Thiocystis violascens DSM 198: one gene and its partners. The protein of the gene in region 3 binds, or shares a complex with, the protein of the main gene of each other region. Links are inferred from orthologs where the notes say so. Each region holds a gene or a part of one and is shown on either strand. Other genes may lie near its edges. The genes, in order: dnaN, dnaX and holB.

Region 1 (6,730 bases), 3.1 Mb from region 3 along the record:
TCGTGGTACAGCGGGGTGCCATCGGCGTGGGAGTGATGGATCAGATTGTGGACGGCATTCCCGATCAACTCGTCGGGGTCGAAACCGACCAGATTGGCGGCGGCCGGATTGATGAAGGTGATCCGGCCCGCGAGATCCAGACCGAAGATCCCCTCGGTGCTGGATTCCAGCAGCAGCCGCGACTGATCCTCCGCCTTACGGATCGCGGTCTCGGCCTGCTCGTGTTCGATGACGATCGCCGCCAGTTCGGCCGCCGACTCGATCAGTTCCAGATCCGCCTCGGTTGGCTCCATCGTCTGGGTGGCATACACGGCGAAGGTGCCGAGCACCTGCCCAGAGTGGTCCAGGATGGGTTGCGACCAGCAAGCCCGGAGCGGGGTCTGGAGCATCAGCTCCCGAAAATCGGACCAGTCGGGATCCGCCAGAATATCCTCCGTGATCACGCGCTGGCCGGTGACGACCGCGGTTCCGCAGGAACCTACGCCGAACCCCACCCGCACGCCCTCAACGGCACGGGTATAGGACTCTGGCAAACGCAGGGTCGCGAGCGTGTGCAGGGTCTGGGTCTCGGGATCGAATCGATGAATCGAACAGATGGCATGCGGGGCGATCTGTTCGAGATAGGCGACGATGGCCTCCAGCATGTCGGTCATGGGCCGGCCGCGCGCCAGCATCTCCAGCACCCGGTTGCGGCCGTCGAGCAGCAGCCGGGCGCGGCGGTAATCGGAGATGTCCTTGGCGACGCTGACGAAGCCGACGACCCGCCCGCGCTCGTCGCGCTTGTAGTTCCAGTCCACCTGCACGTCGATCAGGCGCCTGTCGCGGGTCAGGTTGCGGCTGTAATAGGTTTGGGGCGGCGGCTGGCGAAGCGCGAACGACTGAAGATCGTGCAGCAGGGCCAACCTATCGGCCTCGGGCACCAGATCGGCGACACTGCGGCCGATCAGTTCCTCGGGGCGGTAACCCAGCAGTGCGTGACAGGCGGGGTTGGCGTACTGGATGGTGCCAGCGGTATCGATTTCCTGAATGTAATACTGACTGACCTCCACCAGAGTACGAAACCGTCGTTCGCTCGCGCGCAGAGCGCGTTCGGCCTGTCGGTGTTTCTTGATCATGGTCGTCGCGGAGCGGGCGATCGTCTGGAACTCGCTAAAAGCCATCGACGGCGGCACAATCTCCACTTGCGAATTGGCCGATTGCTCGAAGTATTTCACGAAGGATTCGATATTGATGCGCGCCCGGCGCGTCAATCCGCGGATCAGGAGATAGAAAAAGGCGACGATCAGCGCGAACAGTCCCCCGATGGAAAGGATCTCTATCTGAAAACGCTGGCGGGCGGACTGACGCAAGGCGCTGACACCTTGCTCGATCTCGTCGAGATAGGCGCCCGCTCCGACATACCAGCCCCACTCGTCGAGCGTCTCGACATAGCTCATTTTGGGCGCCGAGCGCTGGCCTGGGAACAGTGGCAGGACATACTCGACGAAGCCGCCGCCAGCGCGCGCCTGCTCGATCAGCGCACGCACGATCGGCTTGCCGTTCTCGTCGGTCGCCTCCAGCATGTTTTCTCCCTTGGCCGGCCCCGCCAGCGACAGACCGTCCCATTGTCCCGCGAAGACGTAGGTACCGTCCTCGAAGGGTAGCCGTTCGAGCCAGTCCAGGGTCGCGCGCTGCGCCTCGGCGCGCGGATCGGCCGAGGCGTCTCCGTCACCCTGACCCGTTGCGACGCGGGTCTGCTGATGGCGCGCGAATGCAATCGCCTGGCGCACCGTCCCGATCAGACGGTCCCGCTCCCCCGCCAGTGATTCAGCCCGCAGACTGGCCGTCTCCTGCTGCAATTCCCAGTGTTCGAACAGGGCTAACACCATCAGGCTCATGCAGATGGCTGCCAGCGCCATTGCAAAGGTCTTGTGAGACAGGGCGGTGACGAGCGAGGGAGGTGTTGGCATGTTGGATGAGTGGAAATTGCCGAAGCGGTCTGTACTGGCGTGCGTTGGATCGGGGTATTCTAGCAGCCTGTCAGGCTTGATCATTCGGATTCCAGACCGCGCGGGAGAAACAGCCGAAACCCCATCACGGATTTGATAATGCCGAAGACCGGCTCGACGGTTTGTTGGCACGGAGCGTCGGTCGCCCGGCTTTTGGGAGTACCGAGCCAATGGGCCAGCACTCAACCGAGGTCGCGTCGGGTGGGGGGAGCCAGCGGGTTCGCGAAGCGCTACGAGCAATGGGGATGGCGCTTATCGCGTTTGATCTAGGGGTTGAAAAATGGGGAAAAGTAAATCCTGCCCTTCTGTTTCTTTATGAACCAACGCCGATTTAAATTCGCATGGGCATAACAACAAAAGTTTCATCTTCAGCGTCTTTGCCGCGCCAGACTGAGCTGCTGTTCCCATCCTGGAATTGGATATGGACATCGCTTTCGTCGATGGCACCTAAAACGTCCATAAGATAGGAGACATTAAAACCGATCGATGTCGACTCGTCGGTATAAAGGAGTTCGATTTCCTCTTCGGCTTCTTCCTGCTCTGGATTATGTGCGAGAAGTTTGAGTGTGTCTTGCAAGAATGTGAGTCGAACACCACGATATTTTTCGTTTGATAAGATCGCCGTTCGGGATAACGAGCGCTTCAGTTCATCTTTTTTCAATAATGCCGATTTTTGAAGTTCGCGGGGTATGACTCGTTCATACTCAGGGTAGCGACCGTCAACTATTTTTGACGTCATAGCCATATTTCCAAAGGAGATGTGGAAACTTTTTTCTCCTAAGCTCATCGTTGCATCCTCCTCGGAACTACTCAGTTGCCGCCGAAGCTCCAGGATGGTTTTGCTCGGTATGATCACTTGACGGGGTTCGCTGATACCTATAGCTACCTTGCTACGATATTTTGCGAGCCTATGGCCATCGGTCGCAACTGCCGTTAATGAAGTGGCATTAAATTCGATAAGTAGTCCATTTAAGTAATAGCGTACATCCTGTTGCGCCATTGCGAACGATGTCTTTTCCAGCAATCGTTTTAATATGGACTCACTGATGGTGAACTGAAAACCATCGTTGACAGGCTCCATAAACGGAAAATCAGCCGCAGGCAATACGCCCAAAGAAAAACGTCCGCGTCCCGAGGTGATTACGCATCGATCATCCCCAATACGGAACCGAATTTCTGCGCCATCACCCAGGCTCCGACAAATGTCGATTAATTTTCTAGCAGGTATGGTGGCATCGCCCGTATGCTGGGTTTCAACTGCAAAATCAGTTTTAACTTCAACCTCTAAATCAGATCCAGTCATTGTCACTCGGCCACTTTCAGCGAACAAATGCAGATTGCTCAGAATTGGCAAAGTTTGGCGCCGCTCGACAACGCCGGTCACCTTGACGAGAGCGGGTAAAAGTATTTCTCGGTTAACGACAAATTCCATCGAACTCTCCATAAATGGCAAAATAGTTCGCCAATCGTAATTTTCTATAATATTACGATTGGCGTTACTTAAAAAACTATGAGTTAAGTATTCTTAACAGATTCTTGTAATCTTCGTCTACCCCCGCTTCGCTTTCCCTTAAGCTTTTTATTTTTCGAGTAGCATGTAGAACGGTAGTATGATCACGACCGCCGAATGCATTGCCAATTTCTGGCAGGCTGTGCTTAGTCAGTTCTTTTGCTAATGTCATGGCGATTTGTCTCGGTCGCGCGAGTGATCGGCTCCGTTTTGGCGAAAGCATGTCGGACGTACGAAGCTTGAAATACTCTGCAACTGTTTTTTGAATATTCTCAACACTGACCTGTTTGTCCTGAGCTGCCAGCATGTCTCGAAGTGCATGCTTGGCAAATTCCAGGTTGATCGCCTTGCCAGTAAATTCGGCATTTGCGACTAAACGACGTAACGCCCCCTCTAATTCTCGAATATTCGATCGGATTCGACGACCTACAAAAAAAGCCACATCATCGGGGAGTTCCACGCCCCACTGGGTCGCCTTGCAATGAAGGATAGCAACGCTTGTCTCCAGATCCGGTGGTTCGATTGATACTGTCAGTCCCCAACCAAAACGTGATTTCAAGCGCTCCTCCAGCCCAACAACCTCTTTCGGAAAACGATCACTCGTGAGGATAATTTGTTGGCGTGAGTCAAAAAGTGCGTTGAAGGTGTGAAAAAATTCTTCCTGGGAGCGCTCCTTGCCCGCAAAAAACTGAACGTCATCAATGAGAAGCGCATTGACCGAGCGATAGGTTTTCTTGAAATCATCAATTTTATTATGCTGGAGCGCCTTAATCATCTCGGCGACAAATCTTTCGGAGTGTAAGTAAACGACCCGAGCAGTCGGATTCGATGACAGTATGATGTTCCCAACGGCATGCATTAAATGTGTCTTGCCGAGTCCAACTCCACCATAGATAAATAAAGGGTTATAAGCCGTGCCAGGATTCTGGCCGATCTGCATCGAGGCAGCACGAGCAAGTTGATTCGATTTCCCCTCTACAAAAGTCTCAAACGTGAAATCCGGATTAAGATGGGCATTTGAACGCCTTTGCGCAAGCTCAGGAACGACGGCTGAAATAAAGTTTTGGTCTCGATCAGTCTGGTTATTGACGCGGTGTTCAACACCTCCCACTTCGAATGTAATCTGAGGAACAGACCCTTCACTAAAAAGAGTACAAAGTTCGAGTAGTCTTTTTTCATAATGATTCTGCGCCCAATCCAACACAAATCGATTGGGAGCGTATAGTTGTAACTGAAGTCCGTCGACGCGTGCCTGGAGAGGTAAAATCCAAGTGTTGAATTCCGCCGATGTTAATTCGCCCTTCAGTTGCCTGACACACTGCTCCCATAAATCCATGGTATCTCCTGACTAAGATGTTAAATTGCGGCTTTTTTCGTCTATTTTTTATGCGGTTTTCATGTCGACCGCTGACACCCCGAGTGCCTGCGGTCACCAGGCCGAGTAGGCGGAGATTTTCAAAGACCATCGATTTTAGATAGTCTAGCGTCGTCTAACAGACTTATCCACAAGCGAAATTCTGACGTTTCGCTTAGAGGGTGTAGACAAAAATAATTGAGCTGCTATTTGTATACCAGTCTACAACTGAGCTGGTGTGCGCTGATGTCGAAAGCTGGTCGTCCCCCCAAGATTCACGAGGCGGAGCAAGCGGTATTGCGTCAAATTGTCACGGATCGCCCGACCTCCACGCTGTCAGAGATTGCCCGGGAACTCGCGGCACGGACGGGAATCGAGGCTCATGAAGCAACGATTCGCAAGTCCTTGCGGGAGGCGGGCGTCACGCGCCTCCGGGGCGAGAGTGGTCTCGAGGCGCAAGCGCGCGCAACGCCGCGTCGGTATGGGTATACGGATGCGCATCGTCGCCACGACCCCGACCAAAGCTACCCAAGTTGTCTGACCGATGCGGAGTGGGACTTGGTCGCCGCTCTCTTTGAGATGCCGGGCGGGCGGGGTCAACCGCCCCGCGTGTCGCGCCGGAGCATCCTGGAGGCGTGTTGCTACGTGGTGCGCACGGGGTGCGCGTGGCGGATGCTGCCGCACGATTTCGCGCCTTGGCAGAATGTCTACAAGACGTTTCGCCGTTGGAGTGCGGCTGGGAAGTTTGAGCAGATGCATGATCGACTGCGGGGGCAATGGCGCGAACGCGAGGGGCGTGAGATCGCGCCGACGGCGGCGGTGCTGGATGCGCAATCGACCCGCGGCTCGCCGCAGGGTGGACCGAGCGGCTTTGATGCGGGCAAGCAGGTCAAGGGGCGCAAGCGCAGCCTGGTGGTCGATACCTTGGGGTTCGTGTTGGCGGTGAGCGTGGTCGCGGCCAATCTTCAGGACCGCGATGCCGCCTCGGGCGCCGTCGCTGACGCGGCCGCCAAGTACCCCCAGATCAACACGCTGTTTGTCGATAGCGCCTACGCCGGTCAATTTGCCCAAACCACCGAGCAGACCCACGCGATCCGCGTGGAAGTCGTGCGCCATCCAGCCAACAAAAGCGTTGGCTCCTGGCACGTGGACGGGGCGCCTGACCGAGTGGTGATCGCCAACGCCGACGGCTTCGTTCCGCTGCCGAAGCGCTGGGTTGTCGAGCGCACCCATGCGTGGAATGAGCGTGCCCGTCGATTGATCATGCATCATGACCGTCTGCCAGCGGTCTCCGAAACCTGGGTTTGGCTGGCGGAGGCGCGCATCCTGCTGCGGCGGTTGACCACAACGGTTTGATTTTGTCTACACCCTCTGAGTGCGACCAAAAGTGATACAGGCCACTCTGCTGTCATGCGGCTTGCCTAATTTTGTCTCGCCAGCCCCCGTGCGGATCTCGGCCTTGACCACGGGTTTGAGCACACGGCCGAGCTCAGACCGATCCCACCGGGCAGGATCCACCCGCCCAACGGAAAAGGCTACGCCGCTTTCAAGCCATTCTTAAAGTCATCGCATCAAGCACCGCTTGCGTCGATCATCGCCCCAGCGACTGCGCCAGGCCCTGGATTAATCGCCCAAAAACACAAGTTATTGATTAATAATCAATAAATAAAAACCTGGTCAAAACCACTGGAGCGATTTGTGAATAATCTGTGCAAAAATGCGCCGAGCGATGTTACACACAGATTATCCATCGCTTTAGCCAGCATCCATGCACTTCTTTTATCTTATTCAACCGTTTGTTTTTAAATTAATTTAAATAAAAAATCAGTTTATCCACAACCCTTATTATTATAATTATTTGTATACATCATTTTTTAT
Region 2 (6,814 bases), 3.0 Mb from region 3 along the record:
CAGGATGCCCAGCATGCGATCGGAATCGCGCACCGAGGAAACCTCCGGGTTCGTCACCACCACGGCATCATCGGCAAAATACATGGCCATGGTGGCGCCATGTTCGATGCCGGCCGGCGAATCGCAGACGATGAAATCGTAGACCTGGGACAACTCCTCCAGGATCCGGCCCACCCCTTCCTTCGTCAGCGCGTCCTTATCCCGCGTCTGGGAGGCCGGCAGGACATAGAGATGATCGCAACGTTTGTCGCGGATCAATGCCTGGTTGAGATTGGCCTCCTGATTGATGACATTGACGAAGTCATAGACGACGCGCCGCTCGCACCCCATGATCAGATCCAGGTTGCGCAGGCCGACATCGAAGTCGATGACCACCGTTCGTTTGCCCCGTTGAGCCAGCCCCATCGCCAGAGCGGCGGCGGTGGTTGTCTTGCCGACCCCGCCCTTGCCCGAGGTGATCACGATAATTCTCGCCAAGGTCACACCCTCCTTAAAGGGATCTGTTCCGTTGCCCGGTTCTGAAGATGCCGACTGCACGTCGATGTTTGCCGCATTGCGCGCACCCTGCTTTGCGAAAATCCACGCGCGATGGGCATAGGATTAAAGTTTTTCGATACGCAGGATCTTCTGATCCAGAAAGATCTGGACCGGAAACCCGCGCATTTCCGCTGGAATATTCTCGCTGACCCGGTAATGACCGGCAATCGAAACCAACTCCGCCTGCAGATCCTGACAGAAAATGCGCGCATCGAGGTTACCGTTCATGCCGGCAAGCGCACGGCCACGCAGTGGGCCGTAAACATGGATGTTGCCATCCGCCATCAGTTCGGCCCCCGAACTCACGGCCGCGATAATGGAAAGATCGCCACCCGAGGCATAGACCCGTTGCCCCGAACGGACCGGCCGCGCCACGACCATGGAACCTGTGTTCGCCTTTCGCGTCGGCGGTTCGCCCTTCGAGACACCCGAAGACCGGGGCTGCAACTGCTGCGCCTCAAGCTCGGTTCCGGCATCGGATTCGGGCGAATTCGCATTGGCGGCGGATTTGCCGGCACGCACGTAGGAATCGCGCAGAATCGCAAGCTCCAGCGCCTCCGCCGCCGCATTTTGCTCCTGATTTCCGCCTCGCACACCGAACGGAATCATGCCATATCCGCGTAACAGCCCGACCAGCAACGGCAGACCCACCGTCCCGGCATCGGACGGAAAATCGCTTAAATCGATCACGACCGGGGTGTTGTGGAAAAAATCGGGCGCCTGTTCGACCTTGGCACCCAATCGGATCGCCACCGCATCGATATCGCTATCGATCAGCCGAATGATGGGCAGCGTGAAACTTGCCGCCTTCAGTTCAAAGCCTTTTGAAGCGTCTGCCACCTTGTTCGGAGAATTCACTGCCATGATGTTGGACTCGGGCGTCGGACGCCCCTGACCCCGCGCTGTCTTGATTCGACTATCGCCATCCGATGCCTCATGCAAGCGAGTCTGCCTCATACCCTATAATGCTAACCGCTGTCCGCTTGGCATCCTAGCGTAAGACGTTCGACGTGTGTCTCGAATGACGCGCGGCTTATCCAGGCGGCCACTGCAACGGACGCCCTCCCAGGACATGCAGGTGCAGATGATACACGGTCTGACCGGCGCCCGCGTTGCAATTGACGACGGTTCGATAACCGCTCTCGGCGATTCCCTCCCGCGCCGCCATCTTGGCCGCGACGAGAAACAAATGACCGATCAACGCCGCATCCTCGGGTTGCACATCGTTGAGGGTCGGAATCGGTTTGCGCGGGATCACCAGAAGATGCACGGGCGCCTGCGGGTTGATATCCCGAAAGGCGACCACCTCATCGTCTTCATACAGAAGATCGACAGGGATCTCACCGGAAGCGATCTTGCCGAACAGCGTCTCGGACATGAATCTTGCCCTCATTCCCTGTTCGCCGGCTTGAGGCCGGTCACCAGGGGAGTCATGAATGGATTGAAACGTCGCGCGCCACACTAACGCCCATCAAACCGCCTTTATCCTGTTATTGACGCGCGTCGACACAGGGCTTTAAAGGTCACGGCGTCCGGCAAAGGCCAGCGCCAGCGTCCCCCCGTCGACATGCTCCAGTTCGCCGCCCAGCGGTACCCCATGGGCGATACGGGTGATCTTCACCCCATGGCGGGCGGCGAAATCGGCAATGAACTGCGCCGTCGCACTGCCCTCCACGGTCGGACTGATGGCCAGGATCACCTCCATGATCGATTCGTCTCGTAAACGGCCTTCCAGTACATCGAGCCCCAGTTCATCGGGGCCGATTCCATCGAGCGGCGAGAGCCGCCCCCCGAGCACGAAATAGAGACCGCGAAAATCGGTCGCCTGATCGATGGCGACGATCTCGGAGGGCTGCTCGACCACGCAGAGCAGGCTCGCATCGCGTTTGGGATTGGCGCAGATCCCGCACAGATCATGTTCGCTCAGGGTTCGGCAGCGCCGACAGCTCTGGACCCGGGCCATGGCGTCCGCCATGACGCGCGCCAGACGGGCACCGCCCTCCCGATCGCGCTCCAGCAGATGGAAGGCCATCCGCTGCGCCGATTTCGGCCCAACGCCCGGCAGACAGCGCAGGGCATCGATCAACTGATTCAGCAAGGAGCGCTCGGCCATGACGGAGATCGATCGCTTAGAAAGGGAGCTTCATGCCCGGCGGCAGCGGCATCCCGGCGGTCAGCTCGGCCATGTTTTCCTTGACCTTCTCGGCGATGCGCTGAGTCGCCGCGTTGACCGCCGCCGTGATCAGGTCTTCCAGCATCTCCTTGTCGTCGCCCATGAGCGAGGGATCGATCTCGACCCGTTTGACCTGATGCTGGCCGGTCATGGTGATCTTGACCATGCCGCCGCCGGCCTCGCCAATGACCTCTTCCTGCGCCAGTCGCACCTGTGCCTGTTGCATTTCTTCCTGCATCTTCTGCGCCTGCTTGAGCAAGCCACCGAGTCCAGCCTTCATAACGATCGACCTCATGGTGAAAAATTGGAGCACTCGTGCCCTTACGCCAGGCCCGCGCCTGGGCGCGGGCAGAGAGAGAACAAATTTAGCGATGCGTTGGCCGCGAAGGAATCGCGTCAATCCGCTGGCGTGATACTCCCCGGCACCCACTCCGCGGCGAGACGCTCGCGCAACTGCTCGGCCACCGGATCCGACCGCATGCTGTCCACCGCGGCGCGCTGACGCTCGTCGGCCTCGCGCGCCCGACGCTGCGCCAGGGTCTCCTGGCGGGGATGCGCAACCTGGATGTCGAGTTTGACCGCCGTGCCCAACGCCTGCTCCAGGGCCTCGCGCAGTCGCGTCTCGGCGCTTGCGACCCGCAGATTCTCGGCGGCCGGATCCAGTGTCAGGGCCAACCGCCCCTGCGTCCATTCCAAAAATCCGCAATGATGCGCGAGTTGGCTGGGAATCCCCTTGAGCGGGAGTCGCGCCACCAACTGCTGCCAGTCGGCCGCGGATTCGAGCGTCACCGTCTCCGTGCGCGACGCGGCATGTACCGCGACCGGACCGGCCGGCAAGGCGCCCGCCGGCGATGGATTCGGGACAGACGACACCGAAGCCCGCGTGCTGACGGGCGGCAACTCTGGCTCGACAGGCCGGGGCCCACTGCCCGGAGCGGCGCGATCTCCCGCCGCCGGTCGCGGCGACCGAGCGGATTCGCCCAACCCCGCCGCCGGACGAAAGGCCAGCGCGCGCAACAAGACCATCTCGAACCCGGCGCGCGGATCCGGCGCCAACGGTAGATCCCGCTGTCCGGTCAGCGCCACCTGATAATAAAGTTGGACATCCTCGGCGGGGAGCGCGGCGGCCAGCGCGGCCAATCGCGCCTGATCCGGATCGTCCGCCGCCAGGATTCCCGGCACCTGTTGAATCAGCGCGATCCGATGCAGCAGGGTGATCGTTTCACGCAGCAATTCCCCGAAGTCCGGCGTCAGCGCCGCGGCCCGTTCGATCTCGGCGAGCACGCGCGCCCCGTCCGCCGCCGCCAGCGCATCCAGCAGATCGAGCACCAGGTCGCCGCTGACGGTCCCGAGCATGGCCCGCACCTCGTCCTCGACGACCCGTCCGCCGCCGAAGGCGATCGCCTGATCGAGCAGACTCAAACCGTCGCGCATACTGCCATCGGCGGCACGGGCAAGCAATGGCAGCGCAGTCGACTCGAATTCGAGGCCCTCGGTGCTTAGAACATGACGCAGACGCTCCGCGATCTCGCCCGGCAGGAGACGACGCAGATTGAATTGCAAACAGCGCGAGAGCACCGTGACCGGCACCTTTTGCGGGTCCGTGGTGGCGAGCAGAAATTTCACATGCGGCGGCGGCTCCTCCAGCGTTTTCAACAGCGCGTTAAAACTGTGGGAGGAAAACATGTGCACCTCGTCGATGAGATACACCTTGAAACGCGCCCGCGCCGGGGCATAGGGAACGTTATCGAGCAACTCGCGGGTCTGATCGACCTTGGTGCGGGAGGCCGCGTCCACTTCCAGCAGATCCACGAACCGGCCGCTATCGATCTCCCGGCAGGCCGAGCAAACGCCGCAGGGCCGCGAACCGATGCCTTCCTCGCAATTCAGCGCCTTGGACAGGATCCGCGCCAGCGTGGTCTTGCCGACACCTCGTGTCCCGGTGAACAGATAGGCGTGATGGAGTTGGTCGCGGTCGAGCGCATTGGACAGCGCGCGCACGACATGCTGCTGTCCGACCATATCGTCGAACGATTTGGGACGCCATTTGCGGGCGAGCACCTGGTAGGACATGCGCGACTTGAATTGGCCGGATTGGTGGTAAGCGAACGCTTGGGATGGACGCCAGTGTAACAGATGACGTTCTGTCCGGATGACTTGCCGAACCCACCCCGGAACTCTGCACGGAGATTCAGGATCGCGGTGAGGGCGGCGGCCCACGCCAGCCACACCCCGGCACACGCTTCAACCGCTGCGGCTGCTCCCTTCCGGGCCTGACCGGGTTCACGGTCTCGCGTTGCGAGGGGACCGACGCAGGCCACCATAACGCGATGTCTCGGGCAAGCCCGAATGCGAGCGGCGCAGAGTAACAAAGACCGTCAGGTAAGACAAATGCCTTTCAACGGCTGCGGATCAGGGTACCGACGCCGGTATCCGTGAAGAGATCCAGCATCACCGCATGTTCCACCCGTCCGTCGATGATATGGGCCGTCTTGACGCCGGACTGGACCGCGTCGAGCGCGCACTGAATCTTCGGCAGCATGCCGCCGTGGATCACGCCCTCCGCGATCAGCGTTTTGACGCGCCCGACATCCAGATCCTGGATGAGCGTGCCGTCGGCGTCGAGCAGCCCGGCGATATTGGTCAGCAACAGGAGCTTTTCGGCCTTCAGCACCTGGGCGATCTTACCCGCGACCAGATCGGCGTTGATGTTATAGGAACGCCCGTCCGCGCCCACCCCGATCGGCGCGATGACCGGGATGAAGTTGCCGTTGACCAGCATGTTCAGGATGCTCGGGTCGATACTCTCGACCTCGCCGACATGCCCGATATCGATGATCTCGGGTTCCTTCAGCTCAGGGGCGTCTCGCTTCAGGAACATCTTGCGGGCACGGATCAGATCGCCATCCTTCCCGGTCAGGCCGACGGCGGAACCGCCATGCCGGTTGAGGAAATAGACGATCTCCTTATTGACCAGTCCGCCCAGGACCATCTCGACCACATCCATGGTTTCGGCATCCGTCACCCGCATGCCCTGCACGAACTCGCTCGTCTTGCCGAGACGCTTGAGCAGCGAGCCGATCTGCGGCCCGCCGCCATGCACGATCACCGGGTTGATCCCGACCATCTTCATCAGCACCACATCGCGAGCGAAGCCCTCCTTGAGAACATCGTCCACCATGGCGTTGCCGCCATACTTGATCACCATGGTCTTGCCGCGAAAGCGCCGGATATAGGGCAGCGCCTCGATCAGGACATGGGCAATGGTTTGGGCGTGATCGTGGGGAAGTGTCATCGGTTCTCGTTCCTGCTAAAGCGGGCTAATTACACCATTGCTGTTCACACGGCTCACCGTCATGGTTGCCGTCCATCCGCGTATCGGGACAGTGCCGAAGAAAATACTCCGCTTCCGCACAGGACGTCATCTGAGAACAATGGGTGCGGCCATCGCACTGAAATGTCTGAGCAGACACGGCGGGTTCGGGATTCCGGTCCACGATCTCATCGACAAACTCCGGCATGGCCAGGGTCGCGGAACCGTTCGGCCAGAACGACGAGTAGGCAGAGACGCCGATGGCGCCGATGACCAGCAACCCCAACACCCTGGAAAGTGGATTGCGGCGCGGCTTGGAAGCGGTCGTGCGACGGATCGACCGTGGAGTGATCTGACGGCTTGGGTACAGCACACGCACAGCACGCTTTTTGCTGTCGTCACCCAATTCCACCTCGAAGGAGACTGGCTCACTGATGGATGGACGTGAGCCGTCTTTTGGAAAAGCGGAAATATGAACGAAGATTTCATCATCCCCTTGCGCTGGAGTAATGAACCCAAATCCTCGATCATCATTCCACTTGGTCAGCGTGCCGTGAACTCGCATGGTTATCGCTCCTGATTCAAAATGCCACGCCTTAAACCGCCTCTCACCGCGTCCCGGTATGCCCAAACCCCCCGCTACCGCGCGACGACGCCTGAAACTCGTCGACCAGCACCAAGTCGGCGCGCAGCACGGGAACCAGCACCAATTGGGCAATCCGTTCGCCGATCTCGATCCGAAATGGCGTGTCGCTCCGGTTCCAGCAGGACACCAGCAGCGGCCCCTGATA
Region 3 (6,884 bases):
TTCGTTGCCAGGGGCGATGGCAGTCACGAATTCTCGGGCACGCTCGATGCGCATAATCGAGCCGTCCGGCGTTATATTCTGGGTAAGCCGTAGGGCGTGTCATCAATTCTACTTGTGTGGGATTCGCACGGAGATAAGGGCATCTCCATCCCTTGAGCAGGACGCTGGCCTGTCGGGGCGAATGAATTCGCCCCGACAGGGATGCCGCGCAACCTTCGCGTCGAGCGCATCGATCCGAGTCCTGGAACACCTAGAAAGAGCGGTTGAGATCATGGAATCCACGAAACGAGGGCGTTTCATCACGCTCGAAGGCATCGAAGGCGCTGGCAAGTCCACCCAGGTCGATCAACTGGCCCGACTTCTGCGCGAGCGCGGCCTAAGCCTGATCACGACGCGCGAACCCGGCGGTTCGCCCATTGCCGAGCGCCTGCGCGCCTTGCTGCTGGATCCGCTCAACACCGGGATGAGCGAGACGGCCGAATTGCTGCTCATGTTCGCCGCCCGTGCAGAGCATCTTGAGCGGACCATCTGTCCGGCCCTGGAGTCCGGAATCTGGGTGATCTGCGACCGTTTCACGGATGCGACCTATGCCTATCAGGGCGGCGGCCGCGGGGTCGATCCCGCGCGCATCGCGATTCTGGAAAATCTGGTGCAGGGTTCGCTGCGTCCCGATCTAACCCTATTGTTCGACCTGCCGCCGGTTCTGGGCCTGGAGCGGGCGCGCAGACGTCGCGGCCAAGCGGATCGCTTCGAGCAGGAGGCGCTACGGTTTTTCGAGTCCGTCCGCGCGGTCTACCGCGAACGTGCGCACGCCTGTCCAGAACGGTATCGATTGATCGATGCCAGCGCGTCTCTTCCGGAAGTCACCGATCATGTCCGTGAACTGGCGACGGTCTTTATTGACCTGACGCTGAACGGTCGGTACGCGGATTCGAACGCATGACAGTGCCTGACGCCCCCTTGCCCTGGCTGGCCGATATCTGGTCACGGCTCCAAGCGTCGCGCGCGGCGGATCGGCTGGCGCACGGTCTGCTCATCAGCGGTCCGCGCGGGGTTGGCAAACGCCAGCTTGTCGAACGCCTTGCCCGTTCGCTCCTGTGTCGCGAACGCGACGCTCAGGGTGTGGCCTGTGGACGCTGTGCCGATTGTCATCTGGTGACCGCCGGAAGCCATCCGGATCTGATCCGGGTCGGACCGGACCCCGAAGCCAAGTCCGGCGAGATCACGATCGGGACGATCCGCGACTTCGCGGGGCGCGAATCGCTCACGCCGAGCCGCGCCGACTGGAAGGTGGCGCTGATCGATCCTGCCGATCGGCTCAACCCCGCGGCGGCCAATGCCTTGCTCAAGACCCTCGAAGAGCCCGCCGGACGGACCATCCTCTGTCTGATCGGCGAGCGAATCGGCCAGCTTCCCGCGACCATCCGCAGTCGCTGTCAGCAGATCAAGGTGCCGATCCCGGCTGAGTCGGACGCGCTGGCCTGGTTGAGCGCACAGACCTCGCGAAGCGATCAGGCACTCCGGCTGCGGCTGGCCCATGGCGCTCCACTGCGCGCGCTCGCCGAATTCGATGACGACCTGCTCGAACAGCGGCGCCAGCGATTGGCCGGATTTCTCGCGATCGCGGCGGGAACCCGCGATCCGGTCAGCGAGGCGGCGGTCTGGAATACGCTCGGCGCGCGGCAGATCCTGGACTGGCTCGCGGGATGGCTGTGCGATCTGCTGCGCTTGATGGTCGCCAACGAACCGGTCAGACTGGACAACCCGGACCGGCACGCGGACTTCGCGCGTCTCGCGGGGCACCTCGATCCGGCGTCCGGGCATCGTTTCCTGAGGCAGGTTCTGGAAGGGCGCGCCCAGGCCGAAACCAATGTCAATCCACTCTTGCTGTTGGAATCGCTGGCCATCGAATGGTCGATGCTCAATCACCTTCGCGATCATGGGAGACCCTGAAGATGAGTGCGACCACGACGTCCGCTGGATCGCTGGGCGGGCAACAGCGGATTCTCAGTTTCGCCATCAAGGACAAGAGCGCGCTCTATATGTCCTTTATGCCGTACATCAAGAATGGCGGTCTGTTCATTCCGACCACCAAAAACTATCAACTCGGCGACGAGATCTTTCTGCTGCTGCAATTGATGGAAGAGACCGACCGCATCCCGGTCGCCGGCAAGGTGGTCTGGGTGACGCCGGCGGGCGCCGAGGGGAACCGCTCCATTGGTGTCGGTGTCCAGTTCAGCGAACAGGATAAGGGAGGCGCGCGGCGCAAGATCGAGGCCTATCTGGCCGGCGCGCTCAATTCCGACCGGCCCACGCATACCATGTAACCGCGCAACCGCGCACAGTCAGGAACCGCGATGCTCGTCGACTCTCACTGCCACCTTGATCGGGTGGATCTCAAGCCCTATGACGGCGACTTCGCACGCCTGATGGGCGCCTGCGCCGATGCCGGCGTGACCCAACTGTTGTGCGTCTCCATCGACCTTGAGCAGTATCCAGCGATGCGCCAACTGGTCGATCCCTTCCCTCAGGTCGCGGTCTCGGTGGGCGTGCATCCCAATCAGGAGACCAGGACCGAGGCGAGCGTCGAGCAATTGGTCGAACTGGCCGCCGATCCCCGCAATGTCGCCATTGGCGAGACGGGTCTCGATACCTATCGCAGCGAGGGCGATCTGACCTGGCAGCAGGCGCGTTTCCGCACCCATATCGCCGCCGCGCGCGCCTGCGGCAAACCGCTGATCGTCCATACCCGCGAGGCGCGCGCGGACACCATCCGCATCCTGACTGAAGAGCGGGCGAGCGAGGTCGGCGGCGTTCTGCACTGTTTCACCGAGAACTGGGAGATGGCGAGTCAGGGACTGGATCTCGGCTTTTACATTTCTTTCTCGGGCATCCTGACCTTCAAGGCGGCCGTCGAATTGCGCGAGGTCGCGCGTCAGGTGCCGCTGGATCGGCTGCTGATCGAAACCGACTCGCCCTATCTGGCGCCCGTGCCCTATCGCGGCAAACCCAATGAACCGCGGTACGTGAGCCATGTCGCGGACTGTCTCGCCGGGATTCGCGGCATGGATCCGTTGGAGATCGCGGCCATCACCGGCGATAATTACCGACGCCTGTTCAATCTCGAATGACACGTTCATTGCTCGCGCTTGCGAGCATGAGATGACATCGGATGACCCAGGACACCCTGACCGAATGTCTCGAATGCGGCCTGCTTCAACGCAATCCGGCCTTGCCGCCCGGAGGTGTCTCGGAGTGCGCCCGCTGCGGCTGCGTCCTGCATCGTGACCGACCGGATAGTCTGAATCGCACCCTAGCGCTGACGATTGCCGGGTTCGTACTCTTCATCGTCGCCAATGCGTTCCCGTTCCTGTCGTTCGAGATGCAGGGACAGTCGACCCAGACGACCCTCCTGACGGGCGTGATGGATCTCTACCAGGGCGGTAACTGGTTCATCGCCGCCGTGGTGCTCTTTACCAGCGCCCTGGCGCCAGGGTTGCAGTTGGTGCTACTGCTGGCGGTGCTGATTCCGCTTGCGCTGGGGCACATGCCGCCCTGGCTGCCGCGTCTCTATCGCTGGGTACGAACCCTGGCGCCCTGGGGCATGATGGATGTCTTCATGCTCGGGATTCTGGTCTCGGTGGTGAAGCTGTCGGAGATGGCAACCATCGTTCCGGGTGCCTCGCTCTTTGCCTTTGGCGCGCTGATTCTGATTCTGGCGGCGGCGCAGGCGGCCCTGGATCCGGATCTGGTGTGGTCGCGGGTGCCTTTGAAGATCGACCCTTCGCGACCGGTGCGACCCGGCGACGATCATCTCGTCTGCGATGTCTGCGAATTGGTGATGCACCGCTCGGATGCCGTGCGGGATCATCGCTCCTTCGGCCTCGCGCTGAACCGCCTCCCGCGGTGTCCGCGTTGCGCGGACGTGCTGCACCGGCGCAAGCCGCACACTCTTCAGCGCACTTGGGCGCTGGTGGCGGCGGCGATTGCGTTCTATCTCCCGGCGAATCTGCTGCCGATCATGACGATGACCTCGCTCGGTTACGTTCAATCGGATACCATTTTCAGCGGCGTACTCTTTCTGCTGGACTATGGCCTGTGGCCACTGGCGCTCGTCGTCTTCATCGCCAGCGTGGTCGTGCCGCTCCTGAAACTGTTGATCCTGGTCTTTCTGCTGCTGTCGGTGCACTGGCGCTCGCACTGGCGTCCGCGCGAGCGCACCCGGCTTTATCGTGTCCTGGAGCTGATCGGGCGCTGGTCCATGGTGGATATCTTCGTGGTCACCATCCTGGTGGCGCTGGTGCGGCTGGGACATCTGGCGAGCGTTCAGGCGGAGGCGGGCGCCATCTTCTTTTGCGCGGTCGTGGTCGTCACCATGCTCGCGTCCATGTCCTTCGATCCCAGACTGATCTGGGATGTCCTGGAGCGGGAGCCGCATGTCAGAAACCCCGAGCGATCGCACCGCCTCGCCACCGGCGTCCCTTGACGCGCCCTCCGAGCCGCTCCCCGAGGCACTCGTCCGGCGCGGCGGGGTTTCGCTGGTCTGGCTGATTCCGCTGCTGGCGCTGGCGATCGGCGTCTGGCTGGCCGTCAAGACCCTCGCGGAACAGGGGCCGACCATCCACATCGAATTCAAGACCGCCTCGGGGCTTGCCGCGGGGCAAACCAAGGTCAAATTCAAGGATGTGGAGGTGGGGCAGGTGACTGCCGTCGATGTCAGCGCGGATCTCAAGACCGTGATCGTCACCGCCGAACTCAAGCATGTCTTCGCGGATTTTCTGACCGAGAAAACCCGTTTCTGGGTCGAGCGTCCGCGCGTCTCGGCGAGCGGAATTTCGGGCTTGGAGACCCTGTTGTCCGGCGCCTTTATTGCTCTGGATCCGGTCACCGACGGACGGCCGAGACGGGATTTCACAGGACTCGAAGAACCGCCGCTGTTCACGACCTCGGAGCCGGGCCGGCGTTTCGTGCTGCGCGCGCCGACCCTGGGATCGCTCAACATCGGCTCGCCGGTCTATTATCGTCAGATCCAGGTGGGGCAGGTGGCCGGCTATGCGCTGGATGCGGATGGCCAGGCGGTCAGCATCGAGGTGTTCGTCTCCTCGCCGCACGATGCGCTGGTGTCCCCCCGAACCCGGTTCTGGAACGCGAGCGGGATCGATTTCTCGCTGAGTTCCGCCGGAGTCAAGGTCGATACGCTCTCGCTCCTGTCGGTGCTGATTGGCGGCGTCTCCTTCGATACCCCCGAGACCATCGCCGCGACTCCGCTCGGGGCCAGCGATCAGGCGCTGGCGCCCGGCGAAGACGCGGGGCATTTCATGCTGTATTCGAGTCGCGCGGAGGCCTACGCCAAGACCTATGCGCGCAAGGAGCGGTATCTGCTCTTTTTCGATGGCTCGGTACGCGGGCTCGCCATCGGCGCGCCGGTGCTGCTGAAGGGCATCGATCTGGGCAGGGTGCTGGATGTCCAGCTTCAGTTCAGCGTCGAGGATGCGCAATTCCGTCTCCCGGTGCTGATCGAGATCGAACCCGACCGCATCGCGATCCTGGGCGATTCCGGCAAACTTGAGGGGCAGCGGATGGTGGAACGGTTGGTCGAGACCGGGTTGCGGGGGCAGCTCAAATCCAGCAGCCTGTTGACCGGAGAGCTGTATGTCGATCTCGATGTCTATCCCGAGGCCAAGCCCGCGCGGGTCGCGCGCCATGGCGACTACGGGGTGATCCCGACGCTCCCGGCACAGTTGGAGGCGCTGACGACCCAGCTCGCCAACATTCTGGACAAGCTCGAGCGCCTCCCGCTCGACCGGATCGGCGAGGAACTGAGTCAGACGGTGGCGGGCGCCAACGCTCTGATCAACTCGCCCGAACTCAAGCGGACGCTGGTCGAACTCGAAGGCGCGCTGGTCGGCGCGCGCGCGACCGCCGAGCAACTCAACGACCGGATCGCGCCGGAACTGGCCTTGACGCTCCAACAAACCGCCGCCACGCTCAAGGCGACGAGCGCGACGATTTCGGAGAATTCGGCCGTCTCGATCGAGATGCGCCGCATGTTTCAGGAAGTCTCCACGGCGGCGCGCTCGGTTCGGTTGATGGCCGATTATCTGGAACGTCATCCCGAGGCGCTGCTCAAGGGGAAGGGCCGATGAGTCCGAGGTTGCCGTGGCGAACCCTGGTCGTTCTGGCGGTGCTGAATCTTGGCGGGTGCGCGAGTACGCCGCCGTCCAGTTTCTATCTCCTGTCCGTCTTATCGGCCATGGACGGACCGCCGACCCCTGCGGACAGCGAACTGGCGATCGGATTGGGTCCGGTGTCCTTTCCGGTCTTTCTGGATCGGCCGCAGATCGTGACCCAGACGGGTGGAAATCGTCTCGCGGTCGACGAGTTCCATCGTTGGGGCGGGACGCTGCAGGATGATTTCATGCGGGTCTGGAGCGAAAACCTGGCACGTTTGCTCGGTACCAGCCGCATTCTGATCTTGCCGAGCGAGGTGCGCTATCCGCTCGATGTCAGGATCGCCGCCGAGGTTCTGGCCTTCCAGGGAACCGCCGACGCTCAGGCTTTGCTCAAGGTGCGCTGGGTCGTCCTCGACCCCAATCTCGATCGGGTGCTGGCCGTGCGCGAGAGCCGCTACCAGCGTCCGCTGGCCGCGCCAAAAGACGAAAACGCACTGATTGCCGCCCTGAGCGCGACGCTGGCCGATTTCAGCCGGGAGGTGGCGACGCTGGCGCGGGATCTTCCCAAGCAGGCGCCGGCGTTCGATGAAAAGAGATAAGGCGATTTCCGGGAAAGTTTCTACCGGAATCAACGCTTTCAATGGACAGGATTCACAGGATTTTTCAAGATTGACAGTCTCTCCGTGGGTAGGTTGTTGTCAGGAGATCACC

The links.
Region 1: the proteins of holB (region 3) and dnaN are in contact, whole or in part, in a cryo-EM structure (PDB 8GIZ), measured with the Escherichia coli proteins. The link is inferred for Thiocystis violascens DSM 198 from one-to-one orthologs.
Region 2: the proteins of holB (region 3) and dnaX are in contact, whole or in part, in a cryo-EM structure (PDB 8GIZ), measured with the Escherichia coli proteins. The link is inferred for Thiocystis violascens DSM 198 from one-to-one orthologs.

Annotation. Positions count from the first base shown.
Region 1 is NC_018012.1:3,120,034-3,126,763, forward strand. What follows is about bases 1,371-4,162. They hold dnaN (DNA polymerase III subunit beta), read right to left. Parts: upstream 3,421-4,162; coding sequence 2,320-3,420; downstream 1,371-2,319. Other genes in these bases: THIVI_RS13785 (EAL domain-containing protein), read right to left, coding at 1,371-2,033; dnaA (chromosomal replication initiator protein DnaA), read right to left, coding at 3,497-4,162. In the rest of the region: more of THIVI_RS13785, read right to left, coding at 1-1,370; more of dnaA, read right to left, coding at 4,163-4,834; THIVI_RS13800 (IS5 family transposase), read left to right, coding at 5,099-6,208. UniProt on the Escherichia coli protein: Confers DNA tethering and processivity to DNA polymerases and other proteins. Acts as a clamp, forming a ring around DNA (a reaction catalyzed by the clamp-loading complex) which diffuses in an ATP-independent manner freely and bidirectionally along dsDNA.
Region 2 is NC_018012.1:2,972,612-2,979,425, forward strand. What follows is about bases 2,446-5,321. They hold dnaX (DNA polymerase III subunit gamma/tau), read right to left. Parts: upstream 4,784-5,321; coding sequence 3,107-4,783; downstream 2,446-3,106. Other genes in these bases: recR (recombination mediator RecR), read right to left, coding at 2,446-2,650; THIVI_RS13180 (YbaB/EbfC family nucleoid-associated protein), read right to left, coding at 2,667-2,990; argB (acetylglutamate kinase), read right to left, coding at 5,109-5,321. In the rest of the region: septum site-determining protein MinD, read right to left, coding at 1-477; septum site-determining protein MinC, read right to left, coding at 601-1,401; THIVI_RS13170 (histidine triad nucleotide-binding protein), read right to left, coding at 1,571-1,915; more of recR, read right to left, coding at 2,054-2,445; more of argB, read right to left, coding at 5,322-6,005; THIVI_RS25795 (cold shock domain-containing protein), read right to left, coding at 6,031-6,588; dut (dUTP diphosphatase), read right to left, coding at 6,632-6,814. UniProt on the Escherichia coli protein: Part of the beta sliding clamp loading complex, which hydrolyzes ATP to load the beta clamp onto primed DNA to form the DNA replication pre-initiation complex.
Region 3 is NC_018012.1:20,477-27,360, forward strand. What follows is about bases 1-2,946. They hold holB (DNA polymerase III subunit delta'), read left to right. Parts: upstream 1-939; coding sequence 940-1,953; downstream 1,954-2,946. Other genes in these bases: mltG (endolytic transglycosylase MltG), read left to right, coding at 1-93; tmk (dTMP kinase), read left to right, coding at 272-943; THIVI_RS00145 (PilZ domain-containing protein), read left to right, coding at 1,956-2,327; THIVI_RS00150 (TatD family hydrolase), read left to right, coding at 2,358-2,946. Also shown: more of THIVI_RS00150, read left to right, coding at 2,947-3,131; THIVI_RS00155 (paraquat-inducible protein A), read left to right, coding at 3,173-4,486; THIVI_RS00160 (PqiB family protein), read left to right, coding at 4,437-6,146; THIVI_RS00165 (PqiC family protein), read left to right, coding at 6,143-6,772. UniProt on the Escherichia coli protein: Part of the beta sliding clamp loading complex, which hydrolyzes ATP to load the beta clamp onto primed DNA to form the DNA replication pre-initiation complex.